3 regions of the Pseudomonas sp. PS02290 genome follow, and region 3 is predicted to be linked to each of the others. Evidence: predicted binding sites of a transcription regulator. Region 3 holds the regulator's gene; each other region holds the start of a gene.
The links. Region 3 encodes sigma-54, which starts transcription at its own class of promoters, with help from an activator protein. Its sites were predicted from a motif close to ANTGGCATNNANNTTGCTNT; they were not measured.
Positions count from the first base shown of each region.

Region 1: QMX88_RS05380 (pilin) is a predicted target of sigma-54. The motif match lies at 6,890-6,909, and genes of this name have one in related genera.
Region 2: glnA (glutamate--ammonia ligase) is a predicted target of sigma-54. The motif match lies at 2,665-2,684, and genes of this name have one in related genera.

Region 1 is NZ_JASCOY010000006.1:65,151-75,925, reverse strand. It holds gene QMX88_RS05415 (LysR family transcriptional regulator) at 1-699, opposite strand, end outside; gene QMX88_RS05410 (hydrolase) at 853-1,497, shown strand; gene yacG (DNA gyrase inhibitor YacG) at 1,598-1,801, opposite strand; gene coaE (dephospho-CoA kinase) at 1,804-2,421, opposite strand; gene QMX88_RS05395 (prepilin peptidase) at 2,418-3,290, opposite strand; gene QMX88_RS05390 (type II secretion system F family protein) at 3,293-4,528, opposite strand; gene pilB (type IV-A pilus assembly ATPase PilB) at 4,531-6,225, opposite strand; gene QMX88_RS05380 (pilin) at 6,422-6,844, opposite strand; tRNA gene QMX88_RS05375 (tRNA-Thr) at 6,980-7,052, shown strand; gene nadC (carboxylating nicotinate-nucleotide diphosphorylase) at 8,362-9,210, opposite strand; gene QMX88_RS05365 (DUF1631 domain-containing protein) at 9,595-10,775, shown strand, end outside.
Region 2 is NZ_JASCOY010000122.1:521-11,295, reverse strand. It holds gene typA (translational GTPase TypA) at 1-855, opposite strand, end outside; gene thiI (tRNA uracil 4-sulfurtransferase ThiI) at 996-2,450, opposite strand; gene glnA (glutamate--ammonia ligase) at 2,783-4,189, shown strand; gene QMX88_RS26605 (chorismate mutase) at 4,392-4,958, shown strand; gene QMX88_RS26600 (DUF4124 domain-containing protein) at 5,085-5,627, shown strand; gene QMX88_RS26595 (DUF4124 domain-containing protein) at 5,611-6,255, shown strand; gene glnL (nitrogen regulation protein NR(II)) at 6,558-7,643, shown strand; gene ntrC (nitrogen regulation protein NR(I)) at 7,640-9,076, shown strand; gene mgrA (L-glyceraldehyde 3-phosphate reductase) at 9,184-10,221, opposite strand; gene QMX88_RS26575 (SDR family oxidoreductase) at 10,460-10,775, shown strand, end outside.
Region 3 is NZ_JASCOY010000017.1:68,337-79,111, forward strand. It holds gene mlaD (outer membrane lipid asymmetry maintenance protein MlaD) at 1-194, opposite strand, end outside; gene mlaE (lipid asymmetry maintenance ABC transporter permease subunit MlaE) at 194-991, opposite strand; gene QMX88_RS10825 (ATP-binding cassette domain-containing protein) at 991-1,800, opposite strand; gene QMX88_RS10830 (KpsF/GutQ family sugar-phosphate isomerase) at 2,109-3,083, shown strand; gene kdsC (3-deoxy-manno-octulosonate-8-phosphatase KdsC) at 3,084-3,617, shown strand; gene lptC (LPS export ABC transporter periplasmic protein LptC) at 3,628-4,200, shown strand; gene lptA (lipopolysaccharide transport periplasmic protein LptA) at 4,187-4,729, shown strand; gene lptB (LPS export ABC transporter ATP-binding protein) at 4,729-5,454, shown strand; gene QMX88_RS10855 (RNA polymerase factor sigma-54) at 5,643-7,136, shown strand; gene hpf (ribosome hibernation-promoting factor, HPF/YfiA family) at 7,213-7,521, shown strand; gene ptsN (PTS IIA-like nitrogen regulatory protein PtsN) at 7,534-7,998, shown strand; gene rapZ (RNase adapter RapZ) at 8,001-8,858, shown strand; gene QMX88_RS10875 (HPr family phosphocarrier protein) at 8,875-9,147, shown strand; gene QMX88_RS10880 (sensor domain-containing diguanylate cyclase) at 9,192-10,721, shown strand; partial or broken gene QMX88_RS10885 (PA2169 family four-helix-bundle protein) at 10,764-10,775, opposite strand, start outside.

The DNA.
Region 1 (10,775 bases), on a different contig from region 3:
TCCCGCCACGGCCGCCTGCGCCAGGATGTCACCGTTATTGGCGTGCAATGGCCCGCTCACCGTCACCCGCTGGGTATCCTTGCCGTTGCACAGCTGCAGACTCACGCCGCTCTGCAGATAGCCGTAGCTCAGGCACTTATGGTGTGCCAGATCCTTCGGCGTTTGCGGCGTGCCTTCGCGCGCCAGGTAATCGGGCGAGGCCACCATGATCCTCGGCGCCGGGGCCAGTGAGCGCGCGATCATCGACGAATCCGGCAGGCTGGCAATACGAATGGTCACGTCGAAACCGCCCTTGACCGGATCCACCTGCTGATCGCTCAAAACCACTTGCAGCTCGACGTTCGGATGCAATTCGTTGAAGCGCGGAATCAGCGGCCCCAGACGACTCAGCCCAAACGACATCGGCGCGTTGACCCGCAACACGCCGCGTATCTCACCCATGCCGGTCCGCGCCCGTTGCTCGGCTTCGTCCAGCGAAGCGATGACATCCCGACACGCGTCGTAGTACTCAGCGCCCGCTTCCGTCAGATGCAGGCTGCGCGTGGTGCGCTGCAGCAACTGCACGCCGATGGCCTCTTCCAGCGCCTGAATCTGCTTACTGATTTTCGAGCGCGGAACATCCAGCGCACGGGCCGCTGCGGCAAAGCCGTTAGCGCCGACGGTGGCGACGAAAGCGCGCATGCATTCGATACGATCCATGACCGTCCCTGAATTAGAAACAATGAGTCCCGATTCTATGGGATTGTTCCTTAAGCAGCCAGTCCGTAAATTCACTCCCAAGCCAGCCGCCAAGCAACCAGCGCAGCGGCTAACCCATATCGAACTCACTGCTGAGCACTAAGGAATCTACCCATGTCCATTCGCGAACTGCTGAACCCAACCAACGCTGCTCTGATCCTGATCGACCACCAGCCGCAAATGGCTTTCGGCGTTCAGTCGATCGACCGCCAGACGCTGAAGAACAACACCGTCGGCTTGGCCAAAGCCGCCAAGATCTTCAACGTGCCGACCATCTACACCTCCGTCGAAACCAAAAGCTTCAGCGGCTTCATCTGGCCTGAATTGCTGGCGGTGTTCCCGGATCAGCAGCCGATCGAGCGCACCTCGATGAACTCGTGGGAAGACAAGAAACTGGTGGAAGCGGTCAAGGCGACCGGCCGCAAGAAGCTGATCATCGCCGCGCTCTGGACCGAGGTCTGCCTGAACTTCCCGACGCTGGACGCATTGGCTGAAGGCTACGAGGTGTACATCGTCACTGACGCTTCCGGCGGCACGACAAAAGAAGCCCATGACATGTCGGTGCAGCGAATGATTCAGGCGGGCGCCGTGCCGGTGACCTGGCAGCAGGTTCTGCTCGAGTTTCAGCGCGACTGGGCACACAAGGAAACCTACGAAGCAGTGATGGAACTGGTCCTGGAACACAGCGGCGCTCACGGCATGGGCGTCGATTACGCTTACACCATGGTTCACGGCGCGCCGCAGCGTAATTTGGGCTAAAACTCTCGGCCACAAAAAAAGCTTCGCGATTAAGGTCGTGAAGCTTTTTTAGTTATTGCGATTTAATGCGGGTCGCGGACCATCCGGCCGCTGAGTTAAATCAATGCTGACGAGGGTCTAGATCACCCGAAAACAGCTCGTCTTCAGCATCCGGCGCCACCGGAATCGCATGTTCTTCCGACGCCCAGGCGCCCAGGTCGATCAGCTTGCAACGGTCCGAACAGAACGGCCGGAATTTACTCTCCGGCGTCCATTCCACGGGCGCTCCGCAGGTTGGGCAATCGACGGTCATTGGTTGGCTCATCATTAGCCTCCACGCAAAGTTAAATAAAAGTGATGCAGACGCTCGACTTCGCTTTTCAGCCAGGCCGGGTCACGGTCGTTGACGATCACATCATCGGCCCGGCTCAAGCGCTCTTCGCGACTGGCCTGCGCCTTGAGAATCGCCCGCACCTGCTCCTCGTTGCTCTTGTCACGCAACACCGTGCGCTCGATCTGCACCGATTCCGGCACATCAATGACCAACACTCGCTGCACCATCTGGTGCTGAGAGGTCTCCAGCAACAACGGCGACACCAGAATCGCGTAAGCCGATGCGGCGCGCGCCAGGTACTGACGGATTTCCTCGCGGATCAGCGGATGCAGAAGGCTTTCGAGCCAGACACGCTGTTGCGGATCCTTGAAAATCAGCTCGCGCAACGCCGAACGATTCAGCGTGCCATCGGCCTGCAACACGCTTGGGCCGAAGTGCTCGGCAATCTGCGTCAGGGCAGGGCGCCCGGGTTCGACCACCCAACGGGCAACGTTATCGGCGTCCACCAAGTGCACGCCCAGCTCCATGAAGCACTGAGCCGCCGCACTCTTGCCGCTGCCGATGCCACCGGTGAGGCCGAGAATCCAGGGTTTTGACGCAGGAGAAGTCATCTGAAACCGGCGATCTGCAAATACGAAGTCGTTATTTGATCACCCCAGAGCAAAGCGATCCACCCCGCGAGCGCCAGATAAGGACCGAAGGGGATCGGCGTGCTGGTTTCGACATTGCGCAAGCGCAGCAGAATCAGGCCCAACACCGCCCCGACAATCGACGACAGCAGAATCGTCAGCGGCAGAATCTGCCACCCGCCCCACGCGCCGAGCATAGCCAGCAACTTGAAGTCGCCGTAACCCATGCCCTCCTTGCCGGTGATCAGCTTGAACAGCCAGAACACACACCACAACACCAGATACCCCGCGACCGCGCCCCACAGCGCGTCGGTCAGCGACGTGAACAGGCCGAACGCATTCACGATCAGGCCGAGCCACAACAGCGGCAGCACGATTGCGTCCGGCAGAAGCTGGTGATCGGCGTCGATTAGACTCATCGACAACAACCCCCACGTCAGCACCAGCATTGCCCCAGCCTGCCAGCCGAAACCGAACTGCCAGGCGATGAAGGCCGAGAGTAAGCCGCAGGCCAATTCAACCAGCGGGTAGCGCTTGCTGATCGGGGCTTTGCACTGGGAGCATTTGCCGCCCAGGAGCAGATAACTCACGACGGGAATGTTTTCCCATGCGCGGATTTTGTGTGAGCAGTGCGGGCAGCGGGAGTGGGGGAGGATGAGGTTGAAGGTTTCTGTTTTTGGCTCGGGGGGGAGGTCGAGCATTTCCCGGGATTGGGTTTTCCAGTCGCGGATCATCATTAGCGGTAATCGGTAGATGACTACGTTGAGGAAACTGCCGACGAGCAGGCCGAGGATTAGGGCGCATAGAACGAAGGCCAGCGGGGAGCTGGCCAGGAGGTCGAGGAGGGGCATGGTTAGACGACGCTGCCGAGTTTGAAGATTGGGAGGTACATAGCGATGACGAGTCCACCTACGACAATGCCTAAGACAGCCATGATCATTGGCTCCATGAGGCTTGTCAGACTGTCGACCATATTGTCGACCTCTTCCTCATAATAGTTGGCGACCTTATCAAGCATTGAGTCCAACGCGCCGGACTCCTCGCCGATAGCTGTCATTTGAATCGCAAGAGTGGGGAAAACGCCCGTGCTTCGCATCGAGAAGTTCAGCTGCATGCCAGTTGAGACATCTTGCTTGACCTTATTGACTGCGTTTTTGAACACAATATTGCCGGTAGCTCCTGAAACTGAGTCCAACGCTTCGACGAGGGGCACGCCTGCGGCGAACGTCGTGGACAGTGTGCGGGCGTAGCGTGCGACTGCGGACTTATAAAGGAGCTGCCCGATAATCGGGGTTTTCAGCAGCGCTCTGTCGAGACCATTGCGGAATTTCTCAGACGTCTTATAGGCGCGTTTGAACCCGATGATGGCCAAAAAAAGCGCAATCAAAACAATAAGCCAGTAGTCCTGTAGCGCTTGAGACAGTCCGATGACCATCAGCGTAAAAGCGGGCAGATCAGCTCCGAATCCCGCAAATAGCGTCTGAAACTGGGGGACCACCTTGATGAGCAAAATGCCTGTGACAATGAATGCGACGACTACCACCGCTATTGGGTACGTCATTGCTTTCTTGATCTTGGCCTTAAGGGACTCCGTTTTCTCCTTGTAGGTCGCAACTCTGTCCAGAAGCGACTCGAGAGCACCTGCCTGCTCACCCGCATCTACTAGATTACAAAACAAATCATCGAAGTATTGCGGCTTCTGCCGTAGAGCGGTTGCGAAGCTATGGCCTGCTGCGACTTCTTGCTTTATGTCCTCGACTAATTTGCGCATATTGGGGTTGGTCGAGCCCTCGCTAATGATGTCGAAAGACTGCAGGAGCGGCACGCCTGCTTTCATCATCGTCGCCATCTGGCGGGAAAAAAAGGCAATATCAAGTGGTTTGATTTTCTTGCCAGAGCGGAATATCGATATCGATTTCTTGCGAATTTTGAGCGGATTTATGCCTTGTCTTCTGAGCTGCGCTTTAATCAAAGCGGGATTATGCCCAGCCAATTCGCCAGAAATCTTCACACCTTTTTTATCCAGTCCCTCCCATGCATACATCGCGGGCTTCGCCACCTTGGGGCTCTTGGCTGCTTTAGTCGCCATGCTTAATCCTTGGTTACCCGATTTATTTCCTCAAGGCTCGTCACGCCTTGCATCGCCTTGAGGAGGCCCGATGTGCGCAGATCGTTGAAGCCGTCTTTGCGCATCTGACGTGAGATTTCAATCGAATTGCCTTCTTCCATGATTATCCGTTCGAGATCCGGCGTGTTTTTTACCACCTCGTAGATACCAATTCGCCCTTTATATCCGGCGTTGCACTGGTCGCAGCCAGCAGGCGAGTAAAGTTTGAAGGTTCCAATCCTTGATTCTGGAAACCCCTCTGCAATGAGCGTCTCTCGAGGGACGTCTATCTCTTTCTTGCAGTGAGGGCACAACTTGCGCGCCAAGCGCTGGGCAATGATCAGATTGATAGCGGTCGCGATATTGAATGCCGCGACGCCCATATGATGAAGGCGAGTCAGGGTTTCAGCTGCGCTGTTGGTGTGAAGCGTTGACAGAACCATGTGCCCTGTCTGCGAAGCTTTGATCGCTATCTCGGCGGTCTCAAGGTCGCGGATCTCACCCACCATAATTACGTCAGGGTCTTGACGGAGAAATGCGCGCAAAGCTTGAGAGAAATCCATACCCTGCCGCGGATTGACGTTGACTTGGTTGATGCCTTCCAGGTTGATCTCGACAGGGTCTTCCGCAGTGGAGATGTTGATGTCTACCGTATTCAGTATGTTCAGGCCGGTATACAGCGAAACGGTTTTACCTGAGCCTGTCGGGCCTGTGACCAAAATCATGCCTTGTGGCTGACGTAAAGCAGCCATGTAGAGATCTTTTTGTTCTGGCTCGTAGCCGAGCGAATCGATCCCCATCTGCGCGCTGGTGGGGTCGAGTATTCGCATGACAATCTTTTCTCCCCACAGCGTGGGCAGAGTGTTCACACGAAAATCGATCGCTCGATTTTTTGAGATACGGAGCTTGATCCTGCCATCTTGTGGTTTGCGGCGCTCGGATATGTCGAGCCCGGCCATCACCTTCAAACGAGCTGCAATCCGTCCCGCCAACTGCGTGGGAGGTTTTGCTACCTCGTGAAGAATTCCGTCAGTACGTAACCGCACCCGAAAAGTTTTTTCGTATGGTTCGAAATGTAGGTCGGAAGAGCCGAGGCGAATGGCGTCCATCAACATTTTATTCACGAAACGAACGACTGGTGCGTCTTCTGCATCGACTTCGCCTAGCGTAGTTTCTTTGCTTTCAACGGAGGGCTCAATTTCCAGGCTGAGATCAACGTCGGCCATCTCGCCCAGACCACTGTGGGTGTCGAAGAACTTGTCGATAGCGCGACTAAGCTTGTCGTCCTCAACCAAAATAGCTTCGGTCGTAAGGCCGGTGCTGAACTGGATGTCGGTAATTGCTTGATGATTAGTAGGATCAGATATGCCTACAAATAATTTGTTGCCGCGTTTCCACAGCGGTAGAGCAGAGTGCTGACGTACCAGTTTTTCGCTGACCACCCCCCTCGGTTGGCTCTCTTTATCCAGCATGTTCAGGTCTAGAAACGGCAATCCGAATTGCTCCGAAGCCATTTCTGCTAGAACGAGGCTGTCAACGAGCTTGCTTTGAACCAGATAGCTCACAAGCGATAGCTTGTCGCTGCGCGCATGCTGATAGGCCTGCTGAGCGACTTTTTCGGTGAGAAGCTCGGCCACTACGAGTTGCTTGGCCAAACCGGTGAGGACAACGTCAGTCATAAAACCACCAGGCGCGAACAGTACGTGCGTTATAGCGTAGTCGGGCGACGCTGCCAATTAGCGGCGGGGAGGGTGACAAAAATTGTCAGATTGTGTCTGAGCATGATCTTTCACGCTCTGATTTTGGCAAGCAAAATCGTTAGGAAGGCATGGATAAAAAAAGCCCCGAAATGTCGGGGCTTTTTTTGGTTCAGAGTTATGCCTGAGGGCAGCTCTTCGGAGTGACATCTTTGTCCGCTGCGCCCGAAGTGGCACAAGTCCATGCGCCAGGAGCAGTCCGCGTCCACGTAATTACCGCGCCTTTTGCTTGAGGCGGCGCGTTCACGACTGTACAAGTCAACGTACCGGCGCCCGTGCTAAGGTCGGTCAGTCCCATCGTGCAGTTGGAGGTCGAAGTAGCAGTAACACCGCCCAGTGCGAGTGTGGATACTGCAACACCATCATTGATCTTGGTCTCAACGACTGTCTTCGCCGACGAAACCTCGGCCAAAGCTGCAGATAGCTTGGCTTTCGCCTGATAGCTGCTGTAGGCGGGGATGGCGATAGCGGCCAGAATACCGATGATCGCTACGACGATCATAAGCTCGATCAGTGTGAAACCTTTTTGGAGTGACTTCATATCTACGCCCTTTTGATGTAACGGAAATTTGGCAACGGGTATCCTCCAGCAAGCTTGATGCCAAGTGCGATGCGCGGCCCAAATCCCTTTTTACATCTTGGCAACTAGGAGCGGGCACGCTACATTTTCTCCATTGCCGGAATAGCTCAGTCGGTAGAGCAGCGCACTCGTAACGCGAAGGTCGTAGGTTCGATTCCTATTTTCGGCACCGTTTTCACGTCTCCGCCGTCGAGGGGATGATTTCGGGTAAATTCACCCGGATTTTGAAATAACCGCAATATTTCTTTAAAGTCACGCTGGACGACCCGACTAGCCATTCGCCTTTCTCACACACGGCATTGAGTCGCGCATAATATGGTTTGGTCGCTACATCGTCACTTGCCTGTAACCAAGGTTTCAGCGTTTAAGTATCAGGTCGAATCATTGAGGTAAAGCTGTGTCACTCCAAAAGCCTGTCGAATACAAGGTATCCCCTGCCTATCTTTTTCGGTGTGCAGCGGTAGGGATATCGTTGTTCTGGTTGGTAGGGGTGTGGGTGTTGCCCGAGCGTCACCTTGTCTTGGAAAGCTTTAGAGGCTATATCGCGGTAGGGTTCGTGTTAACCCTGTTCGGTGCGTATGTTCATGAGAGCGGTCACGGCGTTGTCAGGGGCATTGGGAAAGGTCTACTCGGAAGCGGTTTCGGCGCTATAGGGGCTTTTTTCGCGATGTGCTTTTACTTGGTTATGTCGTTTACGTTCTACAAATGACATTTGTGCTGGTCGAACGTTAGGGGTGTAGGAAGGGCAGGCAGCGACTTGGAAAGAGTGCCTTGAGGGCATGGTCGTCTTCGTTCTCGCAGGTGTAGCCCCGTACAACGCTTGGTCTAAGAAATATGAAGTCTCTGGTAACGTATCTATAAAGGGAAACAACATGAGGTCGCCAAAGAAGACTTTGATACTCATATCGATTTTCACTGAGTCGATTCCAAAGCAATCAGCGTGACATATATCACGGCTCTGGCATGGGCTAGATTGTTTGTGAAATTCTCTCGCCTATTCTTGCGCCCTGACGATATTCGCTAGTCTTTAATGTGGCAAATCTTTAGTTTTGACACTTCTCTTATTTTCGTATGAGTGGCTTGAGATGTTTGCAAACCAGAATGCTGACGATCAACACCTGCCAGCCAGTATCGGCTTGTTTCGGTGTCCGTGAGTAGATACAGATGGATTTTCACGCGCTGTCGCTATGGGGTGGTAAAACGTCAGCGAAGGCCGCATTGCTGTCCAAGCAACGCGGCCAGCGCCAATCAACAAATCCCAGGCGGAATCCCGTCTTTATTGAAATCCTTCAACCGCTCCTTCTCCTCTTCAGTCGAGTGAGCCGGAACGTCCTCTTCAGGTTCGACAGGTTGCTTTTCGTCAGCCATCGTCATTTCCTCATTCGTCTAATCAACAATCCGATCTCAAGACCTCGAGCTCCTAACAAGCAGAGCCCGAGCACCCGTCGCAGTTCAACCTTTAAGACGTTGCCACCCTCTTAGAGGCTCAAGCGCATCGACAAATCCACAGCCTTCACATCTTTAGTCAGCGTCCCAATGGAAATGTAATCAACGCCAGTCTCAGCAATGGTGCGCAAAGTCGCGTCAGTCACCCCACCGCTGGCCTCTAGCTTGGCGCGACCCGCCGTGAGGCGCACAGCCTCACGCATGTCGTCCAGGCTCAGTTCATCAAGCATGATGATGTCAGCGCCACCGTCGAGGGCTTGTTTGAGTTCGTCGAGGCTTTCCACTTCGATTTCCACCGGCTTGCCTGGCGCAATCTTATGCGCGGCGGTGATGGCTTCCGCTATACCGCCACACGCGGCGATGTGGTTTTCCTTGATCAGGAAGGCGTCGAACAAGCCGATGCGGTGGTTATGACAGCCGCCGCAGGTGACGGCATATTTCTGCGCCATTCTCAGGCCCGGTAGGGTCTTGCGGGTGTCGAGCAGTTTGACCTGAGGGTCGGCGACCATGTCAGCGTAGTGCTGCGCGCGGGTGGCAACGCCTGACAGCAGCTGCAGAAAGTTGAGCGCGCTGCGTTCGCCCGTCAGCAAGGAGCGGGCGGGACCTTCCAGGTGAAACAGCGCTTGATTGGGCTGCACGCGATCGCCGTCGACGATCTGCCAATGCACGGCGACGCGCGGATCAAGCTGACGGAAAACAGCATCGACCCACGCCGTGCCTGCAATCACGGCAGCGTCCCGGGAAATGACAGTGGCTTTGGCCAGTCGCTCCGCCGGAATCAGCTGCGCGGTGATGTCGCCACTGCCCACATCCTCCAGCAACGCACGGCGCACGTTGGCTTCGATTTCGGCAGTGAGGGCGTCAAGACGTAGGTTTGGCATATCAGGCTCCACGGACTAAGTGCGCCGAGTATATGGCAGACGCGTGTACCAACCTACGTACGCCAGGTGTCCACTCGAATGCATAACCTGCACTTTGTCGGTTTTTTCCTCGCTTATGCGACAGATTGTGATTTTGATGGTCTACCGCTGCACATGTCCCTTCGCCGCCTTCTATTATTCCAATTAAGGCGAAGAGTCCGCTGGCGAGCGGCCCTGATTTACCTGATACTTTCGCCTTGTATTTGACGTCATAGCGTTGACGTTAGCCTGCAACATCCCAAGGGATAAAATTTTGAGATCCGTCCGAATGGAGTCGAGTCTTCCTTCGCTGCGGGGTGTAGCTGTTGTTAAAGCAGTTGTGTCGACGGTGTGAAGGAGTCCTTGATGCAGAACGACGGTAACAAAGTGGTGCCCTTGAAGGCAGGTGCGGATCATCCCGGTTCTTCGCCTGTCGCTCGGCTGCCCGTCGTTCTGCTTCAAGTTCGTGACCGGGCCGCCCAGCAACTGAAGGAAAGCCTGCAGACGCTGTTCGACAATGCCGACGACACGCTCTTCGAAATGGCCGACCGTGCTCACAACAACGCTGAGCAGAACATTTTTTTTGAAGCCATGCGCGACTTGCGTCTGAAGCGCAAAAGCATCGAGCGTAATTTCCTCGACAAGTTCTTTGAAGCATTCCTGCGCCTGGGCCAATACGAAGTGGCCGAGCCTCCGATGCCCGAGCCCGTTTCCTACGACAAGCTCGCGCTGGTCCATAACGATGATCTCGAACGCACCGTTGCGGTTGACGCAATGGTGGTCAAGGTCATGAGTCGCGACGGTATCGCCCTCGGTCAATTGACCACACGTTTGAACGTACTCATCCCCCAGCCGTTGACCGACGAGACCAATCCGTTGGGCCCGACGCTGCTGTGCGACTATTTCCTGCAAGCCGGGCGCAGTCTGGGCGTTGAAATCAAAGTGAAGCTGATCATTCTGAAGCTGTTTGAGAAGTACGCCTTGAGCAACGCCGATCAGCTTTATGAGGAAGCCAACCAGTTGTTAATTTCCGCAGGTGTATTGCCGGAATTGAAGGCATTGCCGTCCCGCCGCTCGACTGATCGTATTGCCAGCGTGCCGCTTTCGAGCGAAGCCGTGCGTGCCGACAACGCCGCCATCCTGCAGGCGACCGAAAGCCTCGATAAAAGCGTGCAGGACGTGTTTTCCGCGCTGCAGGAGTTACTGGTGCACGTGCGTGGTCATCTGACGCCGCGCCCTGATTCGGTGACCGATGCGCGCCCAATTTCCAGCCAGGACTTGCTGCGTCTACTGTCCCACTTGCAACAGTACGTCCCGAAAGTTGAGGAGAGCGACGATTTCGATCTGCGCGCTCAGCTTGAGCAGTTGATCAGCCGGGTCAGCGCGAGAAGCGGCAAGTTTCGCGTCGTCGGCACAATGGATGAGGACGTTATCAACCTCATCTCGATGCTGTTTGAGTTCATCCTCGACGACCGCAACCTGCCGAGTTCGCTGCGTGCGTTGATCGGTCGTTTGCAGATTCCGATGCTCAAGGTTGCGGTCATCGA
Region 2 (10,775 bases), on a different contig from region 3:
GGAGATGAACAGCGAGTCCATACCGCTGATGCAGACGATGTCGCCAGCGGCAGCTTCTTCTACGTCGATGCGGTGCAGACCGTGGTGACCCATCAGTTTCAGGATACGGCCGTTGCGGCGCTTGCCGTCAGCACCGATCGCGACAACCGGGGTGTTCGGCTTGACGCGGCCACGAGCGATACGGCCAACACCGATGACGCCCAGGAAGCTGTTGTAGTCCAGTGCCGAGATTTGCATCTGGAACGGACCGTCACGGTCGACTTTCGGCGCAGGTACGTTGTCGACGATCGACTGGTACAGCGGGGTCATGTCTTCAGCCATGTCGGTGTGATCCAGACCGGCAATGCCGTTCAGGGCCGAGGCGTAGACGACTTTGAAGTCCAGCTGTTCTTCGGTGGCACCGAGGTTGTCGAACAGGTCGAAGATCTGGTCCAGAACCCAGTCCGGACGCGCGCCTGGACGGTCAACCTTGTTGATGCACACGATCGGACGCAGGCCGGCTTCGAAAGCCTTCTTGGTCACGAAACGGGTTTGCGGCATAGGGCCGTCTTGAGCGTCGACCAGCAGCAGAACGGAGTCAACCATCGACATCACGCGCTCTACTTCACCACCGAAGTCGGCGTGGCCCGGGGTGTCAACGATGTTGATGTGGTAGCCATTCCAGTTGATCGCGGTGTTCTTCGCGAGAATGGTAATACCGCGCTCTTTTTCCTGGTCGTTGGAGTCCATCACGCGTTCGTCGTTGAGCTCGTTGCGCTCAAGGGTGCCGGACTGGCGCAGAAGCTTGTCGACGAGGGTAGTTTTACCGTGGTCAACGTGAGCAATGATGGCGATGTTGCGTAGATTTTCGATCACTTGTGTATCTCGATCAGAGGATTCGGTCAGCTGTCTGATTGTAGGCAGCTATGAACGGTGGAGCCGGCGAAAGCCGTTACGGCTGACGACTGGTGTCGGGGGGCCGGTGACGCAAGCCACAGGCAAACAGCCCCGGGCACTTAGCTCGGTCGATAAACGCGCACATTGGCATGCCCCTCACTGAGCAGATGATGAGCATGCAGGCGACTCATGACGCCTTTGTCGCAATAGAGCAGGTACTGGCGCGTGTCATCCAGTTCCTTGAAACGGCTGTTCAATGCAAAGAACGGCAGCGTTTGTACTTCGACGCCAGTCAGCGCAAGCGGGCGGTCTTCTGCTTCATCCGGGTGACGGATGTCGATGACCACTTGCCCCGCCAGCGCCTGACTGACTTCTTCAATCTGAACGTCCTGGCCCAATTCCTCGATCACGCGATCGATCGGTACCAGACGAGCGTTTTCCAGCGCACGTTCGAGCACGGCCATGTCGAACGATTTTTCTTCGTGCTCGACCCGATTGCGCTTGGCGGCGGTCTTCGGATTCACCGAAATCACACCGCAGTATTCGGGCATGTGCCGGGCAAAATCGCCGGTGCCGATCTGATCGGCCAGGTCGATGATGTCCTGCTTGTGACTGGCGATCAGCGGTCGCAGGACCAGCTTCTCCGTCACGCAATCGATGACCGACAGGTTGGGCAGCGTCTGGCTGGACACCTGGGAAATCGCCTCGCCGGTCACCAGCGCGTCGATTTCCAGCCGGTCGGCAATGTTGGTCGCAGCGCGCAACATCATACGCTTCAATACTACGCCCATATGACTGTTATCGACTTTTCCGAGAATTTCTCCCAGAACTTCCTCGAACGGTACGCTCACGAACAGCACCCGCTGAGAGCTGCCGTACTTCTTCCAGATGAAGTGCGCGACTTCCATCACGCCCAGCTCGTGAGCACGTCCGCCCAGATTGAAGAAGCAGAAATGGCTCATCAGGCCGCGACGCATGATCTGGTACGCGGCCACGGTTGAGTCAAAGCCACCGGACATCAGGATCAGGGTCTGTTCAAGCGAACCCAGCGGATAACCGCCGATGCCGTTGTGCTGGCTGTGGATCACGAACAGGCGCTGGTCCCGAATCTCGATTCTGACCTCGACTTCCGGGGCTTTCAGCGAAATGCCGGCGGCGTTGCATTCACGACGCAGCTTGCTGCCGACGTACTTCTCGACGTCCATGGAGCTGAAGTCATGATGGCCCGCACGCTTGCAGCGCACCCCGAAAATCTTGCCGGGGAGCGCGTCGCCGAAGTGCAGCTTGCACTTCTCGTAGATGTCTTCCATGTCGCCCAGCGGATACTGGTCAACCTGCAGAAAGTGCGTGATGCCGGGCATGCAGCTGAGCCGCTCGGTCATCTCGCGCAGGACTTTGGCATCCTCGACCCTGGTTTCGACCTCAAGGTTGTCCCACACACCATCCACCACCAACGCCGGGTCCAGATCGCGGAGCACCGTACGGATGTTCTTGGCCAGCTGTTTGATGAAGCGCTTGCGCACAGGCCGGCTTTTGATAGTGATTTCTGGGAAGACTTTGACGATTAATTTCATGAAAACAGCGCGCTAGGTCCCGGTCGAAAAAGGGGGGCGCGGATTATAGCGGAAATTGCTCAAGGTTTAACCAGTTATCGTACGGCCAATCGTCCGCGCACCAAAACGGCCCTGTATACAATTACTTGGCACCATAAGGGTGCGCAGGTTTTCGAATATGCGACGTTTAACGCGGTTAAAGACAGGTATTCCCGCGGAAAACCCAACACAGGGCACTGGCATGCAAATTGCTCCCTTGTGAGGCAGGTTGCCTTGGTCGAGTATCGCGCCCGGCATCACCCAAACTGAAGGGCCAACCACTACTCAGGCCCTAATCCACCCCGGAGGACAACATGTCGAAGTCGGTTCAACTCATCAAAGATCATGACGTTAAGTGGATTGATCTGCGCTTCACGGACACCAAAGGCACTCAGCACCACGTGACCATGCCGGCCCGCGATGCGCTGGAAGACGACTTCTTCGAAGTCGGCAAAATGTTCGACGGGTCCTCCATCTCGGGCTGGAAAGGTATCGAAGCCTCCGACATGATCCTGCTGCCGGACGACGAAACCGCCGTGCTGGATCCGTTCACCGAAGAGCCTACCCTGATCCTGGTTTGCGACATCATCGAACCTTCGACCATGCAAGGTTATGATCGCGACCCACGCGCCATTGCTCACCGCGCCGAGGAATACCTGAAGTCGACCGGTATCGGTGACACTGTATTCGCCGGCCCTGAGCCAGAATTCTTCATCTTCGACGAAGTGAAATTCAAGTCCGACATCTCCGGCTCCATGTTCAAAATCTACTCCGAACAAGGTTCGTGGATGTCCGACGCCGACATCGAAGGCGGTAACAAGGGCCACCGTCCAGGCATCAAAGGCGGCTACTTCCCAGTTCCACCGTTCGACCACGACCACGAAATCCGCACCGCAATGTGCAACGCTCTGGAAGAAATGGGCCAGGTCGTCGAAGTTCACCACCACGAAGTGGCAACCGCAGGCCAGAACGAAATCGGCGTGAAATTCAACACGCTGGTTAAAAAGGCTGACGAAGTTCAGACCCTGAAATACGTCGTGCACAACGTTGCCGACGCTTACGGCCGCACCGCTACCTTCATGCCAAAGCCTCTGTACGGCGATAACGGTTCGGGTATGCACGTTCACATGTCCATCTCCAAAGATGGCAAGAACACCTTCGCAGGCGAAGGTTATGCCGGCCTGTCCGACACCGCTCTGTACTTCATCGGCGGCATCATCAAGCACGGCAAGGCCTTGAACGGCTTCACCAACCCGGCAACCAACTCGTACAAGCGTCTGGTTCCAGGCTTCGAAGCACCGGTCATGCTGGCCTACTCGGCGCGTAACCGTTCGGCATCGATCCGTATTCCTTACGTCAACAGCCCTAAGGGCCGTCGTATCGAAGCACGTTTCCCGGACCCGGCAGCCAACCCGTACCTGGCCTTCGCTGCCCTGTTGATGGCTGGCCTGGACGGCATCCAGAACAAGATCCACCCTGGCGATGCGGCTGACAAAAACCTGTACGACCTGCCGCCTGAAGAGGCGAAAGAGATCCCGCAAGTTTGCGGCAGCCTGAAGGAAGCCCTGGAAGAGCTGGACAAAGGTCGTGCGTTCCTGACCAAAGGCGGCGTATTCAGCGACGACTTCATCGACGCTTACATCGCGTTGAAATCCGAAGAAGAAATCAAAGTGCGCACGTTTGTACACCCACTGGAATACGAGCTGTACTACAGCTGCTGATCCAGTCGCGCCGGCGAGAGCCGCGTGAACAAGAGGCCTCCTTCGGGAGGCCTTTTTTGTGCTCGTCTTTCGCCGCGTTACGTACATACATATGTAACGCAGTTGAGACCACCTGTTGAGGCAATATAGTCAGCACTCCGACTTCTCCGAATACGTGCCTCGACGATCGCGAGCCAGATTACTCATGCGAGAACATCCCCTTATGCCCAAGCTGATTCAGATCACCCTCTTCGCCCTGGCCGTGTTTGCGCCAGGCCTTTATGCAGCGAACACTCAGCAGCCTCCCGCACAGCTTCAACCGCTCATCGCAGCCATGGAGCAACGCTTGGAAATCGCCAATGACGTGGCGCGCAGCAAATGGCACAGCGGCAAGCCGGTTCAGGACAGTGAGCGCGAGCGCCAGGTGATTCAGAACGCCGAATCACGGGCGAGTGAATTCAAGCTGGGCGCCGACGACGTACGCGATTTCATGACCGCCCAGATGGAAGCCAACAAGATGGTGCAATACGCGCGTATCGAGCAGTGGCGCGAAACCGGCCACTCCCCGGAGAAGCCAGACGTCAACCTGACCGATGGCATCCGGGGTCGGCTGGATACGCTGCTGCCGGTGTTGATGCAAAGTTACTCGGCGTTTCAGCCTTACCGCAGCGATGCCAAATGCGCTGGCTGGGTGCAGTCGGAAATCCAGCGACAGGCAAGTGATCCCGTCATTGAGACCGCGCTGCAACGGGCGGGAGGCGACCTCTGCCGGACCACACCAAGCCCGTGAGCGGGTGCGCAGGTCCGCTTCTCGAATGACACCGTCGATCAGTATTCCTCTATGCTGATCCATGCCGCGTCATGGATTTAGCGCGGCACCATTGTTGGTTGTCCTGATCGCTGCACTGGAGTGTTCATGCGTCAATGTCTTGCCCTTCTGTTGCTGGTATTTGCGCTGCCCGCTGCCGCGCAGATCTACAAATACACCGATGCCTCCGGCAATACGGCGTACAGCAACCAGCCGCCGAACGGGACCAAAGCCGAAACCGTCGAGCTGCCGCCACTCAACAGTGTAGAGACCGTCGTCCCCGCACCGCCGCCGCCACTGCCCGCCACGCAGAACCAAAACCAAAACCAAAACCGGGACCAGCAAAGCGCCGCCGCCTATCAGGTGCTTGCGCTGAAAGACCTGCCCCAGGACGAAGCGCTTCGTGCCAATAACGGCTCGTTCACTGTTGGCGTGGCCATAGAGCCCCGTTTGCAGCCTGGGCATTTGTTGCAGTTGGTGGTGGACGGCGCACCCTATGGCCAGCCCACGAATATTCCTCGGCTGCAGGTCATGGAGCTTGATCGGGGCGAACACAGCTTTTCCGTTCAGGTGCTGGAAAATCAGCGTTCGATCCAGCAAAGCGAGACGGTCAATCTGACAGTGCAGCGAGTCCATGTCGGCCGGCCTTAAATACGTCTACCAGTTGGCCGTCGCTCTGTGCCTGCTGTTCAGCGTGAGCCAGGCCGTTTTGGCGGAGGTGTATACCTACGTCGATGCAGACGGCAATCGGGTCTTCACCGATCAGCCTCACCGCAATGCGAAGAAGGTCGACATAGCGCCGACCAACCGGGTCGATCAGCCCACGAAGGCGCCCAGTCGGGCATCCACACCGAAGCCAGCGGCGAGACCCATCTTCCATTATCAGTTGCTGCGGATTCTGGCGCCGGAACCCGACAGCACGATCCGCGACATTGAAGGCAATCTGAATGTCACCGTCAGCAATGATCCCGAGTTGCAGCCGGATCACTTGTACAGGTTACTGCTTGACAGCAAACCCTACGGCGAGCCGACGCGCAGCCCGGTTTTCCCGCTGACGAACATCGACCGTGGCACTCACCAGCTGTCCGTAGAGATCATTGATCAGTACGGGCGAGTGCTGGAGCGAACCCCCAATCAACCCTTTCACCTCATCCGCATCTCTCTGGCCCAGAAGCGGCTCGCACAGCCCTGTAAAAACGATGATTACGGTGTGCGCCCCGAATGCCCTATCAAGGACAAGCCGGAAGAAGAATCGAGTTTCTTTTCGTTCTTCCGCTAAACCCTGCCCGACCGCCTATGCTCTATTCTGGTGCACAACCTGAACGAGCTTTCGCGTAAAAAGCCCATTTTGGTTCAGCGTTCAGAAATCCATGCACTGTCGCCGGGCCTGCCGTCCAAAAAACGTTCGTAATTACTCAATCCGCGCTTCTTTTCGGAGCCTTGGTTTGGTTTTTGCATTTTGTAATGAATGCGCGAGCACACCACACGTTCTAGCGGTTCCATACGCTGGCAAAGACCAATCAGAGCCTGCACTCACGGCCCAGCCCGAGTGCATAGAGCCAAAAGAGGTCACCGGGATTCATGACTATCAGCGATGCGTTGCATCGGTTGTTACTCGACAACCTGACCACTGCCACGATTCTGCTCAACTCGGACCTGCGCCTCGAGTACATGAATCCTGCCGCTGAAATGCTGCTGGCCATCAGTGGTCAACGTAGCCACGGCCAATTCATCAGCGAGCTGTTCACTGAATCTGCCGAAGCGCTCAGTTCGCTTCGTCAGGCGGTGGAACAGGCGCACCCGTTCACGAAACGTGAAGCGATGCTGACCGCCCTCACCGGCCAGACGTTGACGGTCGATTACGCCGTCACCCCGATTCTTTCCCAGGCCGAGACCATGCTGCTGCTGGAAGTCCACCCCCGTGATCGCTTGCTGCGGATCACCAAGGAAGAGGCTCAGTTGTCCAAGCAGGAGACCACCAAAATGCTGGTGCGTGGCCTGGCCCATGAAATCAAGAACCCCCTTGGCGGGATTCGCGGCGCCGCGCAGTTGCTGGCACGCGAGCTGCCGGAGGAGAGCCTCAAGGACTACACCAACGTCATCATCGAAGAAGCCGACCGCCTGCGTAATCTGGTCGACCGCATGCTGGGCTCGAACAAGCTGCCGATGCTGGCGATGACCAACGTGCATGAAGTGCTCGAGCGCGTGTGCAGCCTGGTCGAAGCCGAAAGCCAGGGATGCATCACCATCGTGCGCGACTACGACCCGAGCATTCCCGATGTGCTGATTGACCGCGAGCAGATGATTCAGGCCGTGCTCAATATCGTGCGCAACGCCATGCAGGCCATCAGCAGCCAGAACGAGCTGCGTCTGGGCCGCATCAGCCTGCGCACCCGCGCCATGCGCCAGTTCACCATCGGCCATGTGCGCCATCGTCTGGTCAGCAAGATCGAAATCATCGACAACGGCCCCGGCATTCCGCCGGAGCTGCAAGAAACCATTTTTTACCCCATGGTCAGCGGCCGCCCGGATGGCACCGGGCTGGGCCTTGCCATTACCCAGAACATCATCAGTCAGCACCAGGGGCTGATCGAGTGTGATAGCCACCCTGGCCATACAACATTCTCGATCTTCCTGCCGCTGGAACAAGGAGCAGCGTCGACATGAGCCGTAGTGAAACTGTCTGGATCGTCGATGACGACCGTTCCATCCGCTGGGTACTGGAGAAAGCCCTGCAGCAAGAGGGCATGACCACGCAGAGTTTCGACAGCGCCGATGGCGTGATGAGCCGCCTGGCCCGTCAGCAACCGGACGTGATCATTTCCGACATCCGCATGCCCGGCGCCAGCGGCCTGGACTTGCTGGCGCGCATTCGCGAACAGCATCCACGCCTGCCGGTCATCATCATGACCGCTCACTCGGACCTCGACAGCGCCGTGGCGTCCTATCAGGGCGGTGCGTTCGAGTACCTGCCAAAGCCGTTCGACGTTGACGAAGCCGTTTCGCTGGTCAAACGCGCCAATCAGCACGCTCAGGAGCAGCAGGGCCTGGCCGTTCCGCCAACCTTGACCCGCACCCCGGAAATCATCGGCGAAGCGCCGGCGATGCAGGAGGTGTTTCGCGCCATCGGCCGCTTGAGCCACTCCAACATCACCGTGCTGATCAACGGCGAGTCCGGGACCGGTAAAGAGCTGGTTGCCCACGCCCTGCACCGCCACAGCCCACGCTCGGCTTCGCCGTTCATTGCGCTGAACATGGCAGCGATTCCGAAAGACTTGATGGAGTCCGAGCTGTTCGGCCACGAAAAAGGCGCGTTCACCGGCGCGGCGAACCTGCGTCGTGGGCGTTTCGAGCAAGCCGACGGTGGCACCCTGTTTCTCGATGAAATCGGCGACATGCCGGCCGATACCCAAACCCGGTTGCTGCGTGTCTTGGCTGACGGCGAGTTCTACCGCGTTGGCGGCCACGTGCCGGTCAAAGTCGACGTGCGCATCATTGCGGCGACCCACCAGAATCTGGAAACCCTGGTCCAGGCCGGCAAGTTCCGCGAAGACTTGTTCCACCGCCTGAACGTGATCCGCATTCACATCCCGCGCATGTCCGACCGTCGCGAAGACATTCCGACGCTGGCACGCCACTTCCTCAGCCGCGCTGCGCAGGAACTGGCGGTTGAGCCCAAGCTGCTGAAGGCGGAAACCGAGGAATACCTCAAGCACCTGCCGTGGCCGGGCAACGTCCGTCAGCTGGAAAACACCTGTCGCTGGATCACGGTGATGGCGTCGGGCCGCGAAGTGCATGTCAGCGATCTGCCGCCCGAATTGCTGAGCCTGCCCCAGGACGCTGCTCCGGTGACCAACTGGGAACAAGCGCTGCGCCAATGGGCCGATCAGGCTCTGGCCCGTGGTCAGTCCAGCCTGCTGGACAGTGCCGTGCCGACGTTCGAACGCATCATGATCGAGACCGCGCTCAAGCACACCGCCGGCCGTCGTCGCGACGCCGCCGTGCTGCTGGGCTGGGGCCGCAATACCTTGACCCGCAAGATCAAGGAGTTGGGCATGAAGATCGATGGCGGGGATGACGACGAGGGTGACGAGGGCTAACCCCTGCGATAGGCAGCAGCGCCTGCCTGCGATGGCGTCAGTTGAAAGACGGATTCGCCGCAGGCAGGACGCCATCGCGGGCAAGAGCGCCCACGATGGCTGCGGGTTTACTCAGCCGAAGATGGCTTCTCCCACAGATTAATTCCGCCTTCCACCGCAAACCGGTCGATCTCGGCCAGTTCTTCCTGACTGAACTCAAGATTGTCGAGGGCGCCGACGTTCTCGATGATCTGCTCCGGACGGCTTGCACCGATCAGTGCGGACGTGACGCGCGGATCGCGCAGTGTCCAGGCCAGTGCCATCTGCGCCAGGCTCTGACCGCGACGCTTGGCGATCTCGTTCAGCGCGCGCACGTGCTCGATGTTCTGCTCCGACAAATGCCCCGCCTGTAACGAGCCGCCACCGGGACGGTTGACCCGTGCGTCTTTTGGAATGCCGTTCAGGTATTTATCCGACAGCAGCCCCTGGGCCAGCGCGGTGAATGCAATGACGCCCGAGCCGAGTTCTTCGGTGGTGTCCAGCAGGTCTTTTTCCACCCAGCGATTGAGCAGGTTATAGGCCGGCTGATGAATCAGCAGCGGCACTTTCCACTCTTTCAGCAGGCCTGCGATTTCTCGGGTTTTGGCGCCCGAATACGACGAAATCCCGATATACAGCGCTTTGCCCTGCTGCACAGCGGTGGCCAGTGCGCTCGCGGTTTCTTCCAGCGGGGTATCAGGGTCGAAGCGGTGGGAATAGAAAATATCGACGTAGTCCAGGCCCATGCGCTGCAGGCTCTGATCGAGGCTGGCGAGCACGTATTTGCGCGATCCGCCGCCCTGACCGTAAGGCCCTGGCCACATGTCCCAGCCGGCTTTGCTGGAGATAATCAGTTCGTCGCGGTATTGCTTGAAGTCTTCCTTGAGCAGGCGACCGAAGTTGATTTCGGCACTGCCGTAGGGCGGGCCATAGTTATTGGCGAGGTCGAAGTGGTTAATACCCAGATCGAAGGCCGTGCGCAGCATCGCACGCTGGGTGTCGATCGGCGTGCTGTCACCAAAGTTGTGCCACAAACCCATGGAGAGCGCTGGCAGCACCAGGCCACTGCGGCCTACGCGACGATAGGGAATGCGTTCATAACGGTTTTCGGCAGCGATGTAAGTCATCCAGTCCTCTCTTTCTTGTATGGAAGTCAGTCACAAAACGAACCTGCGAGATTACTCGGATTTCTCTGCGGCGAGGGGGTTCAAGAGAGTGGACGAACGCTACGCTCCAGCGCTGAAGGAAAGCGACGGCCACTGCATTGTTCGCTGCAGCAGAACAATGAAGGCGTTTCTGCGGCGTTTATCAACGCGGTCTGCCATGTGAAGCTGCACTCACTTTCAAATGAATCGGAGCCTCACCATGACGCAGTCCACTCCACACATCCCCCGTCCGGTCGCCATCGTCACCGGCGCCTCCCGTGGTATCGGCGCGGAAATCGCCCGGCGCTTGAGCCACGACGGTTTCGCGGTGGTCGTGAATTACGCCAGCAGCGCGGCAGAAGCGGACGCCCTGGTTGCGCAGCTCAAAGACGAGGGCGGTCAGGCCATCGCGATGAAAGCCGACGTTGCCCAGGCTGACGAGGTCCGCGAGTTGTTCGAGCAAACGGAAGCGAAGCTGGGCAAGGTCAATGTGCTGGTCAATAACGCCGGCGTCATGAAGGCACTGCCGCTGGCAG
Region 3 (10,775 bases):
ATGTTCACACCGGCCATGGTCACTTTCGCTCTGACAGTCAAACCGGCGATATTGTCGAAATTTGCGTAAAGTTTATAAGTGTCGGTGTTGGCGCTGGCGCTCAGACCGCTGACGCGCAGGGCGAGCAGGAGCAAAGCCAGGATCCCGGCCAGCAGAAACAGGCCTACACCGGTTTCGAGGGTGCGGTTTTGCATCAGAAGTCTCCAAACATCAAGGCGGTCATAATAAAGTCCAGGCCCAGTACGGCCAATGAGGCGTAGACCACGGTCTTGGTCGTGGCGCGACTGATCCCTTCGGACGTGGGCTCGCAGTCATAGCCCTGGAACACGGCAATCCAGGTGACGACAAAAGCGAACACGACGCTCTTGATGACACCGTTGAGTACATCATCGGAAAACGAAACGCTGTTCTGCATGTTGGCCCAGAAGGAGCCTTCATAGACGCCCAGCCAGTCGACCGCCACCCACGAACCACCCCAGATGCCGACCACGCTGAAAATCAGCGCCAGCACTGGCAGCGAGATGAAGCCTGCCCACAGACGCGGTGCAACGATGTACTTGAGCGGGTCAACACCAATCATTTCGAGACTGGACAGCTGCTCGGTGGATTTCATGTTGCCGATTTCAGCGGTAAGCGCAGAGCCTGCACGACCGGCGAACAATAGAGCAGTGACCACCGGACCGAGTTCACGCAGCAACGTCAGGGCAACCATCTGCCCCACAGCCTGCTCGGAGCCGTACTTGGCGAGAATGCTGAAACCTTGCAGCGCCAGCACCATGCCGATGAACACCCCGGACACGACGATGATGGCCAGAGACATGACGCCCACCGAGTGCAACTGACGAACCAGCAGCTGAAAACCGCCGCCGATGCCGCCGCGCCCAAGCAACGCATGAACCAGAAAAATCCCTGAACGACCCAGCACTGCAACCATATCGATCGTCGAACGCCCCATCAGGCGTACGCGATCCATTAAAGACTTTCTGCGCATCAGCGCTTCCCCAAAAGATCGTCGCGATAATCCGGCGCCGGATAATGGAAAGGCACCGGCCCGTCGGGATCGCCCGTCATGAACTGACGTATACGAGGGTTATCCGACTCCATCAGTTCCTGCGGCGTGCCCTGCCCCAGCACCTGACCGTCACCGACGACATATAAATAGTCGGCGATGCTGGCGGTCTCGGCGAGGTCGTGGGACACCACGATACTGGTGATACCCAGCGCATCATTGAGCAGCCGGATGAGCCGAACCAGTACGCCCATGGCGATAGGGTCCTGCCCCACGAAGGGTTCGTCATACATGAGGATCTGGGGATCCAGCGCGATGGCGCGCGCCAGCGCAACACGGCGCTTCATGCCACCTGAGAGTTCGTCGGGCATCAGATCGACTGCGCCACGAAGTCCGACCGCCTGCAGTTTCAGCAGGACGATGTCGCGGATCATGTCTTCAGGCAGCTTGGTGTGAACCCGCAGCGGGAACGCCACGTTTTCGAAAACGTCGAGATCGGTGAACAGCGCGCCGCTCTGAAAGAGCACGCCCATCTGCTTGCGCGCATCGAAAAGATCGCTGCGCGAGAGTCTCGGCAAATTCTGGCCATTGACCCAGACTTCACCTGCGCTCGGACGCAGTTGTGCTCCCATCAATCGCAGCAGAGTGGTTTTGCCACTGCCCGACGGCCCCATGATGCCGGTGACTTTGCCCCGGGGGATGCGGATGTCCACATTATTGAAGATGCTGCGCGCACCGCGCTTGAAGGAAACGCCCTTCAGCTCGACCGCGTAGGCGTTATCGGCACTCATCTAAACTCCTTGCGATGCAACCTGTCTCTCAGATGCCGCGTTCTTGACGAACGACACACTTTTGGAGGGGCCGAACAAGCGGCGGACTATACCACCGCTGTCGCACGCCGCCCAAGCTCCAACGTGTCGAGTCGCAAACAAAGAAGGGTATTAAGGACGGTGTGGAATTTTCGTACCCACCGCCAGCCTTTATCACGCTGTTGCTGAAGGACGTCTCCGTTCATTAAACAAACAGCAACGATGAAGCGTGAGGCTTTTGAACATTGCCGCTATAATCCCCGGCCTTTCACCATGCGACCCCTTCCGATATGTCCAATGCGCGCAACCTGATTGAATCGGCACAGAGCACCATCCGCCTTGAAATAGAAGCCGTGGAAGGTTTGCTTGCGCATATAGATGCCGATTTCGTCAACGCGTGCGACATGATTCTGGGCAGTCAGGGCCGCGTGGTCGTGGTAGGCATGGGCAAGTCGGGGCATATCGGCAAGAAGATCGCCGCTACGCTGGCCAGCACCGGCACCCCGTCCTTTTTCGTGCACCCCGCCGAGGCCAGCCACGGCGACATGGGCATGATCACCAGCGCCGATATTATTCTGGCCCTGTCCAATTCGGGCACCACGGCCGAAATCGTCACGTTGCTGCCGCTGATCAAGCGGCTGGGCATCAAGATGATCAGCCTCACTGGCAACCCGGAATCAACACTGGCCAAGGCCGCTGACGTCAACCTCAATGCGCGGGTCGAAAAAGAAGCCTGCCCGTTGAATCTGGCGCCCACCTCCTCCACCACCGCGGCGCTGGTCATGGGCGACGCCCTGGCCGTTGCGCTGCTGGACGCCAGAGGCTTCACCGCCGAAGACTTCGCGTTTTCCCATCCGGGCGGTGCGCTGGGTCGTCGGCTGCTGCTGAAGGTCGAGCATGTCATGCACACTGGCGCCAACCTGCCGCAGGTTGCGCGCGGCACGCCGCTTCGCGATTCGCTGATGGAAATGACCCGCAAGGGGCTTGGCATGACCGCCATCCTCGAGAGCGACGGCCGGCTTGCCGGTATCTTCACGGACGGCGACCTGCGTCGCACCCTGGATCGCCCGATCGACATACGCCAGGCGACCATCGATGAAGTCATGACCGTCCACGGCAAGACCGTGCGCCCGGAAATGCTCGCGGCCGAAGCCTTGAAAATCATGGAAGACAACAAGATCGGCGCACTCATCGTGGTCGACGAGAACGATCGCCCGGTTGGCGCGTTCAATCTTCAAGACCTGCTCCGCGCAGGAGTCATGTAAATGAGCGCCGATATGAATGACCTGATGCAACGCGGCAAGAACATCAAACTGGCGATCTTCGACGTCGATGGCGTACTCACCGACGGACGCCTGTATTTCCTCGAAGACGGCAGTGAATTCAAGACCTTCAACACCCTCGACGGCCAGGGCATCAAGATGCTCATCAACTCGGGTGTGACGACTGCCATCATCAGCGGACGCAAGACCCCCGTGGTTGAGCGGCGCGCGAAGAACCTCGGCATCGCGCACCTTTATCAGGGCCGCGAAGACAAACTCGTGGTCCTCGACGAGCTTTTGCAGCAACTGAATCTAAGCTACGAGCAGGTCGCGTATCTGGGCGACGATTTGCCTGATCTGCCGGTCATTCGCCGGGTGGGCCTGGGCATGGCTGTTGCCAATGCCGCCAGCTTTGTCCGCGAGCATGCCGACGGCATTACCCAGGCACGTGGCGGCGAAGGCGCTGCCCGCGAATTCTGCGAGTTGATCCTGAAGGCTCAGGGCAACCTCGAAGCGGCTCACGCCGCCTACCTATAGAAGTGCATTTATGCTGAGCAAAAAGTTTCGAACGTTTCTGCTGTTCGGTGTGCTGGCACTGCTGCTGGCAGCGGTCGGCTACTGGAACATCAGTCCGGAAAGCTTTCTCGATCAACCCAAGGCTGCCGTCGATGAAAGCGCTGTCGATTACTACGCGACCAACGCCCACAGTATTCAGTACCTGCCCGACGGGACCATGCAGTACGACATGACCGCGGACAAGGTCGAGCACTTGAAAGCCACCGACGTCACCCTGATGACCACGCCGGTGCTGCAGATGTATCGAGGTTCTACCTTCCCGTGGCACGTACAGAGCGTTCGCGCCGAAGTGTCGCCGGGGGGCGATCACGTCGAGCTGATCGACTCGGTGCGCATCAACCGCACCGACGAAAAAGACCGCACCACCATCATCACCAGCAGCCGCATGACTGTATTCCCGCAGAAGCAATATGCGGAGACTGCCCAACCCGTTAGAATCGACGGCCTTGGCGGTGTAACGACCGGCACGGGTATGAAAGCGTATCTGAAAGAAAGCAGGATGAACCTGCTATCCAACGTAAGAGGACAGTATGAGGCTCGTTAAAACCCTTCCTTTTTTGCTCGGCCTGGGCGCAGCACTGGGAAGCGCGAGCGCCTGGTCTCTGCCGACGGATCGCGATCAACCCATCCACATCCAGTCGGATGACGCGCAGCTGGACGACAAGCAAGGCATCGCCACCTACAAAGGCAATGTCATCATCACCCAGGGCACGATGAAGATCACCGGCAACACCGTGACCATCACCCGTACACCGCAAGGCGACGTGGACGTGTTCACGTCCGTGGGCAACCTGGCCTACTACGAGCAGAAGCCATCGGTGGACAAGCCGATCGTTCAGGCCTGGGGCGTCACTATTCAGTACTTCGCGGCCCAGAACCGCATCGTGCTGATCGACAAGGCCAAAGTGGTCAACGACGGCAACACGTCCGAAGGCGAGAAAATCGTCTATGACACCGTCAAGCAGGTCGTGAACGCCGGTCGTGCCAATGGCACCAAGGTCACCGCACCACGCCCTCGTATCGACATGGTCATCCAGCCGAAAAAGAAAACCGACCAGCAGAAGGCCCAGTAATGGCGACGCTGAAAGCCCAGCACCTGGCCAAGGCCTATAAAAGCCGCCAGGTCGTACGTGACGTCAGCCTGTCCATCGAGAGCGGCCAGATCGTCGGCCTGCTTGGCCCCAACGGCGCCGGCAAGACCACCTGTTTCTACATGATCGTCGGCCTGGTTCAAGCGGATCAGGGTCGCGTCCTGATCGACGACCAGGACGTCAGCCATCAGCCGATGCACGGCCGTGCACGCGCCGGTATTGGCTACCTGCCACAAGAAGCGTCGATCTTCCGCAAGCTCTCCGTCTCGGACAACATCATGGCGATCCTGGAGACCCGCAAGGAGCTCGATCGCGCTGCCCGCCGCAAGGAGCTGGAAAGCCTGCTGCAGGAATTCCACATCACCCACATTCGCGACAACCTGGGCATGAGCCTGTCGGGCGGTGAACGTCGCCGTGTGGAAATCGCACGCGCCCTCGCCACTTCGCCGAAATTCATTCTCCTCGACGAACCCTTCGCCGGTGTTGACCCTATTTCCGTGGGCGACATCAAGCAGATCATTCACCACCTCAAGGCCAAAGGGATCGGCGTGCTGATCACCGACCACAACGTGCGTGAGACGCTGGATATCTGCGAAACCGCTTACATCGTCAACGATGGACAGCTGATTGCCGAAGGCGACGCCGAATCCATCCTGGCCAACCAGTTGGTCAAGGAAGTGTATCTGGGTCACGAGTTCCGCCTGTAACCGCAGTGATGACATGAGGTTGTGCGGCTCCCGCAATGTGCGCCATCGCCAACCTCGTTTTTTAATTGTCATCACACTCTAGGCAAACCCTCCAGCTTCAGGCATATAATTTGCTTAAGTTGGCGCCCTCGGCGCCCTGCTAGTAAATGGCGCGCAGTGCGCCGGCGAATAAGGTGTTAAGCCCTGCCATGAAACCTTCGCTAGTCTTGAGAATGGGCCAGCAGCTGACGATGACACCTCAGCTGCAACAGGCAATCCGATTGCTTCAGTTGTCGACGCTGGATCTCCAACAGGAGATTCAGGAGGCGCTGGAGTCGAACCCGATGCTGGAACGGCAGGAGGAAGGCGACGATTTCGACAACGCCGACCCCTTGGCGGATAACGTAGAGCAAAAGCCCAACGCTGATGTTCAGGGACCCACCTACCAGGAATCGGCGCCTACCGTCGACAATCTGGAGGACGGCGACTGGAACGAGCGCATTCCCAACGAGCTGCCCGTCGACACCGCGTGGGAAGACGTCTATCAGACCAGTGCCAGCAGCCTGCCCAGCAACGACGATGACGAGTGGGATTTCACCACCCGCACCTCCGTTGGCGAGAGCCTGCAAAGCCACCTGCTGTGGCAACTCAACCTGGCGCCAATGTCGGACACCGATCGCCTGATCGCCGTGACGCTGATCGACTGCATCAACAATCAGGGCTACCTCGACGAAACACTCGAAGAAATGCTCGACGCCTTCGACCCTGAGCTCGATATCGAGCTGGACGAAATCGAAGCCGTTCTGCACCGCATTCAGCAGTTCGAGCCTGCCGGCATCGGCGCTCGCAACCTGAGTGAATGCCTGCTGCTGCAGCTTCGCCAGCTGCCCGCCAAAACCAAGTGGCTGGCGGAAGCGCAGAAGCTGGTCAGTGACTACATCGATCTGCTCGGCAGCCGCGACTACGCGCAACTGATGCGCCGCATGAAGCTCAAGGAAGACGACCTGCGTCAGGTCATCGAACTGGTCCAGAGCCTCAATCCGCGCCCCGGCTCGCAGATCGAGTCCAGCGAAGCCGAATACGTCGTGCCTGACGTCATCGTGCGCAAGGACAACGAGCGCTGGCTGGTGGAGCTGAACCAGGAATCCGTGCCGCGCCTGCGGGTCAATCCGCAGTACGCAGGTTTTGTGCGTCGCGCCGATACCAGTGCCGACAACACGTTCATGCGCAATCAGCTGCAGGAAGCTCGCTGGTTCATCAAGAGCCTGCAGAGCCGCAACGAGACGCTGATGAAGGTGGCCACGCAAATCGTCGAACACCAGCGAGGCTTCCTTGAGTACGGTGACGAAGCCATGAAGCCCCTCGTTCTGCATGACATCGCGGAAGCGGTCGGCATGCACGAATCGACGATCTCCCGGGTGACCACGCAGAAGTTCATGCACACCCCGCGCGGGATCTACGAACTCAAATATTTCTTTTCCAGCCACGTCAGCACCTCCGAAGGCGGCGAATGCTCGTCCACGGCGATTCGCGCGATCATCAAAAAACTGGTCGCTGCGGAAAATCAGAAAAAGCCGTTGAGTGACAGCAAGATCGCTGGTTTACTGGAAGCACAAGGCATTCAAGTGGCCCGTCGCACAGTCGCCAAGTACCGCGAATCCCTTGGGATCTCGCCGTCCAGCGAACGCAAGCGACTGATGTAAAGGTCACACGTCAAAGCGTTCCAGTGGCAGGCATTACGCCTGCCTCTTAATGCACTGGCAACGAAGGAGAAGCTGTATGCAAGTCAACATCAGTGGACACCAGCTGGAAGTGACTGAACCTCTGCGTACCTACATCGGCGAGAAACTCGCCCGATTGGAACGCCACTTTGACAAGATCACGAATGTGCAGGTCACCATGGAGGTCGAGAAGCTCAAGCAGAAAATCGAAGCCACCTTGCACGTTCCTGGCGCTGAAGTGGTTGCCAACGCCGAACACGACGACATGTACGCAGCCATTGACCTGCTTGCCGACAAGCTTGACCGCCAACTCAAAAAACATAAGGAAAAACAGCAAAGTCTGCTGCAAGGCGCGACTGCTCGCTGACACTCCCCACCCATGATCCGACTTGAAAATATCCTGACCCCTGGCCGTTCACTCGTGAACGTGCCAGGCGGCAGCAAAAAAGCCGTACTCCAGAACATCGCCAAAATGATCGGCACGCAAGTGCCTGATCTGGATGAGCAGGTCGTGTTTGACAGCCTCATTGCCCGTGAAAAGCTCGGCTCCACCGGATTCGGTAATGGCATTGCCATTCCCCACTGCCGCCTGAAGGGCTGCTCAACGCCTGTCAGCGCCGTACTGCATCTGGAAAAACCCATCGATTTCGACGCCATCGACGGCGCACCGGTTGACCTGCTGTTTGTGTTGCTGGTCCCGGAAGCGGCCACCGATGCTCACCTTGAATTGCTGCGCCAGATCGCCAGCATGCTCGACCGTGATGATGTGCGTAAGCGCCTGCGCGGTGCCAAAACCGACGAAGAGCTCTACAGCGTCGTGCTCGACGTCCAGAACGGTCACTGATCATGCGGATGATCATCGTCAGCGGCCGCTCCGGCTCCGGCAAGAGCACGGCCCTCGATGTCCTTGAAGACAGCGGTTTCTACTGCGTCGACAATCTGCCCGCCGGCCTGCTTCCAGAGCTGGCGGAGCGCGCGCTGATCAACACCGAACTGGCTGAGCCCCTGCTGGCGGTCTCGATCGACGCGCGCAATCTGCCCAGTCACCTGACGCGATTCCCGCGCATGCTCGCCGAAGTTCGGGCCCGGCACATCCAGTGCGACGTGCTGTTTCTCGACGCCGATGAAGCCACCCTGCTAAAGCGCTTTTCAGAGACCCGCCGTCGTCACCCGCTGAGCACGGCAACCCGCTCGCTGGCCGAAGCGATTCGTGACGAAAAAACCCTGCTCGGTCCGATCATCGACCTGGCTGATCTGACGGTCGACACCACGCACCTGAATCTCTACCAGCTGCGCGACATTCTCAAACTGCGCCTGCTGAACAAACCCGAGCCGGGCACTGCCTTCCTCATCGAATCCTTCGGCTTCAAGCGCGGCATGCCCGTGGACGCCGATCTGGTGTTCGACGTGCGCTGCCTGCCGAACCCGTACTGGAAGCCCGAGCTGCGCGAGCAGTCCGGCCTCGACAAGCCGGTTGCCGATTACCTCGCGGCTCAACCGGACGTCGAAGAAATGTTCCAGGACATCTTTTCGTACCTCAATAAGTGGTTGCCGCGCTTCGCCGCCAGCAACCGCGCCTACGTCACTATTGCCATTGGCTGCACCGGCGGGCACCACCGCTCCGTCTACCTGACCGAACGTCTGGGTCAGGTGCTGCAGCAATCGCTCAAGAATGTTCAGGTCCGCCACCGCGACCTAAGCTGAAAGGACCTCCATCGCGATGCCCGCTCTAGAAATCACCATCATCAACAAGCTGGGTCTGCACGCCCGGGCCGCCGCCAAATTCGTGGGCGTCGCCGGCAAGTACCCTTGCCAGATCAGGGTAGGTCGCACGCCGGAGACCATGGTCGACGGCAAAAGCATCATGGCCGTCATGATGCTCGCGGCCGGCAAGGGCACCCTGATTCACTTGGCCACCGAAGGTGAAGAAGCCGATGCCGCGCTGGCAGGACTGGTCGAACTGATCAATAACAAGTTCGACGAAGGCGAATAAGCCTTACCGCTGCCCGACGCGTCCATTACCGTCAGAGATGAGCGATGCCACTGACAGCCATGCCTCCATTAGCGCGAGGGGTCAGATCAAGGTCCGAGAAGATGCTGATGCTGGGGAGCACCCTGGCGGTGGCAGCCATCTTAGCCATCGTGACTTCGTTGCTGTTTCGGGAGCTGGGCACGGCCAACGAAGCCGCCGTGCGCTCCGCAAACAACGTGGTGCAGTTGATCGACGCAGATGTGCAGCGTAACGCCGAGCTGTACGACACCTCACTTCAGGGCCTGATCACTGCATGGCGACGACCCGACGTGATGACGATCTCGCCGGAGTTACGGCAACTGGTGCTCTTCGACCGGGCCACGGCGGCGCCCTTTAAGGGCGATGTGGTGCTGCTGGATGAAACCGGGCGCATCGTCGCCGACTCCACCTCGCTGACGCCTCGGCTGGACAACTTTTCCGACCGGCCGGGCTTTCAGAAACACCGGGACAGCGGTTCGCTGGCGCTGGTGGTCGACGGGCCCTTCCTGTCACGCTGGGGCTTCAACGACCTGTGCATCAGTTTCAGTCGCCGCCTCCCCTCCGACAACGGCCAGTTCGTCGGCATTGCCAGTGCATCAATGCGCCTGTCGTACTTCGATCAACTGTTTCGCACCCTGGACATCGGCCCCACGAGCACCGTCAACCTGCTCAGCGCGGATGGCGTGATGCTGGCCCGGCAACCCGATGACAACAACCGGACCTTCATCGGCCAGAACTTCAGCATGCGGCCCAACTTCAAACGCATTCTCAGAGAGGTAAACGGCAGCTTTGCGGCGGTGTCCGAGCTCGACGGCGCACAGCGGCTTTACACCTTCTCACGGGTTGGAGATTTGCCGTTGATCGTCGTGGTCGCTCAATCGCGGGACGATGTCTACGCCTTGTGGAAACGCAACGCGTTGCTGGTGGCGGGCGCCACCGGTTTGCTGTGCATCGGGATTCTCTGGCTGTCGTGGCTATTGGGCCGCCAGCTGCGCCTGCGCCAGAACGCCGAACGCGAGCTGGCCGCGCTGGCGTCAACGGACGGGCTGACCGGTCTGGCCAATCGGCGCAGGCTGGACCAAGTGCTCAAGCAGGAGTGGGCTCGCGGGATGCGTTCGGGAAGGCCCTTGGCGTTGCTGATGATCGACGTGGACCACTTCAAGGCGTTCAATGACCGGCACGGGCATCATGGCGGCGACGTCGCCTTGCGCAGCGTTGCCCAGACACTGGCCGCCAGTATCCGCAGGCCCGGTGACCTGGCCGCGCGTTACGGCGGTGAGGAATTCATGGTGGTGCTTCCGGAAACCGACAAGGCAGGTGCCTGTGTCATTGCAGACAAGCTGCGCCTGGCGATTGAAGCGCTGCCGGCGTTCGCTGACGACACAGCGCCCATCACTGTCAGCATCGGTGTCGCCACGCATCTGCCGGTAAACCATGACGTGCCCGAGCTGCTGTTTCAGGCCGCGGACCGGGCCCTATACCGCGCCAAGAAAAATGGCAGGAATTGCGTGGAATTCGAACCTTATGTCGCGCCCTCCACCGAACTGCAGGCATAAAAAAACGCCAGACTGGCTGGCGTTTTTTCGAGCGGCTAAAAATTACTTGTTGGC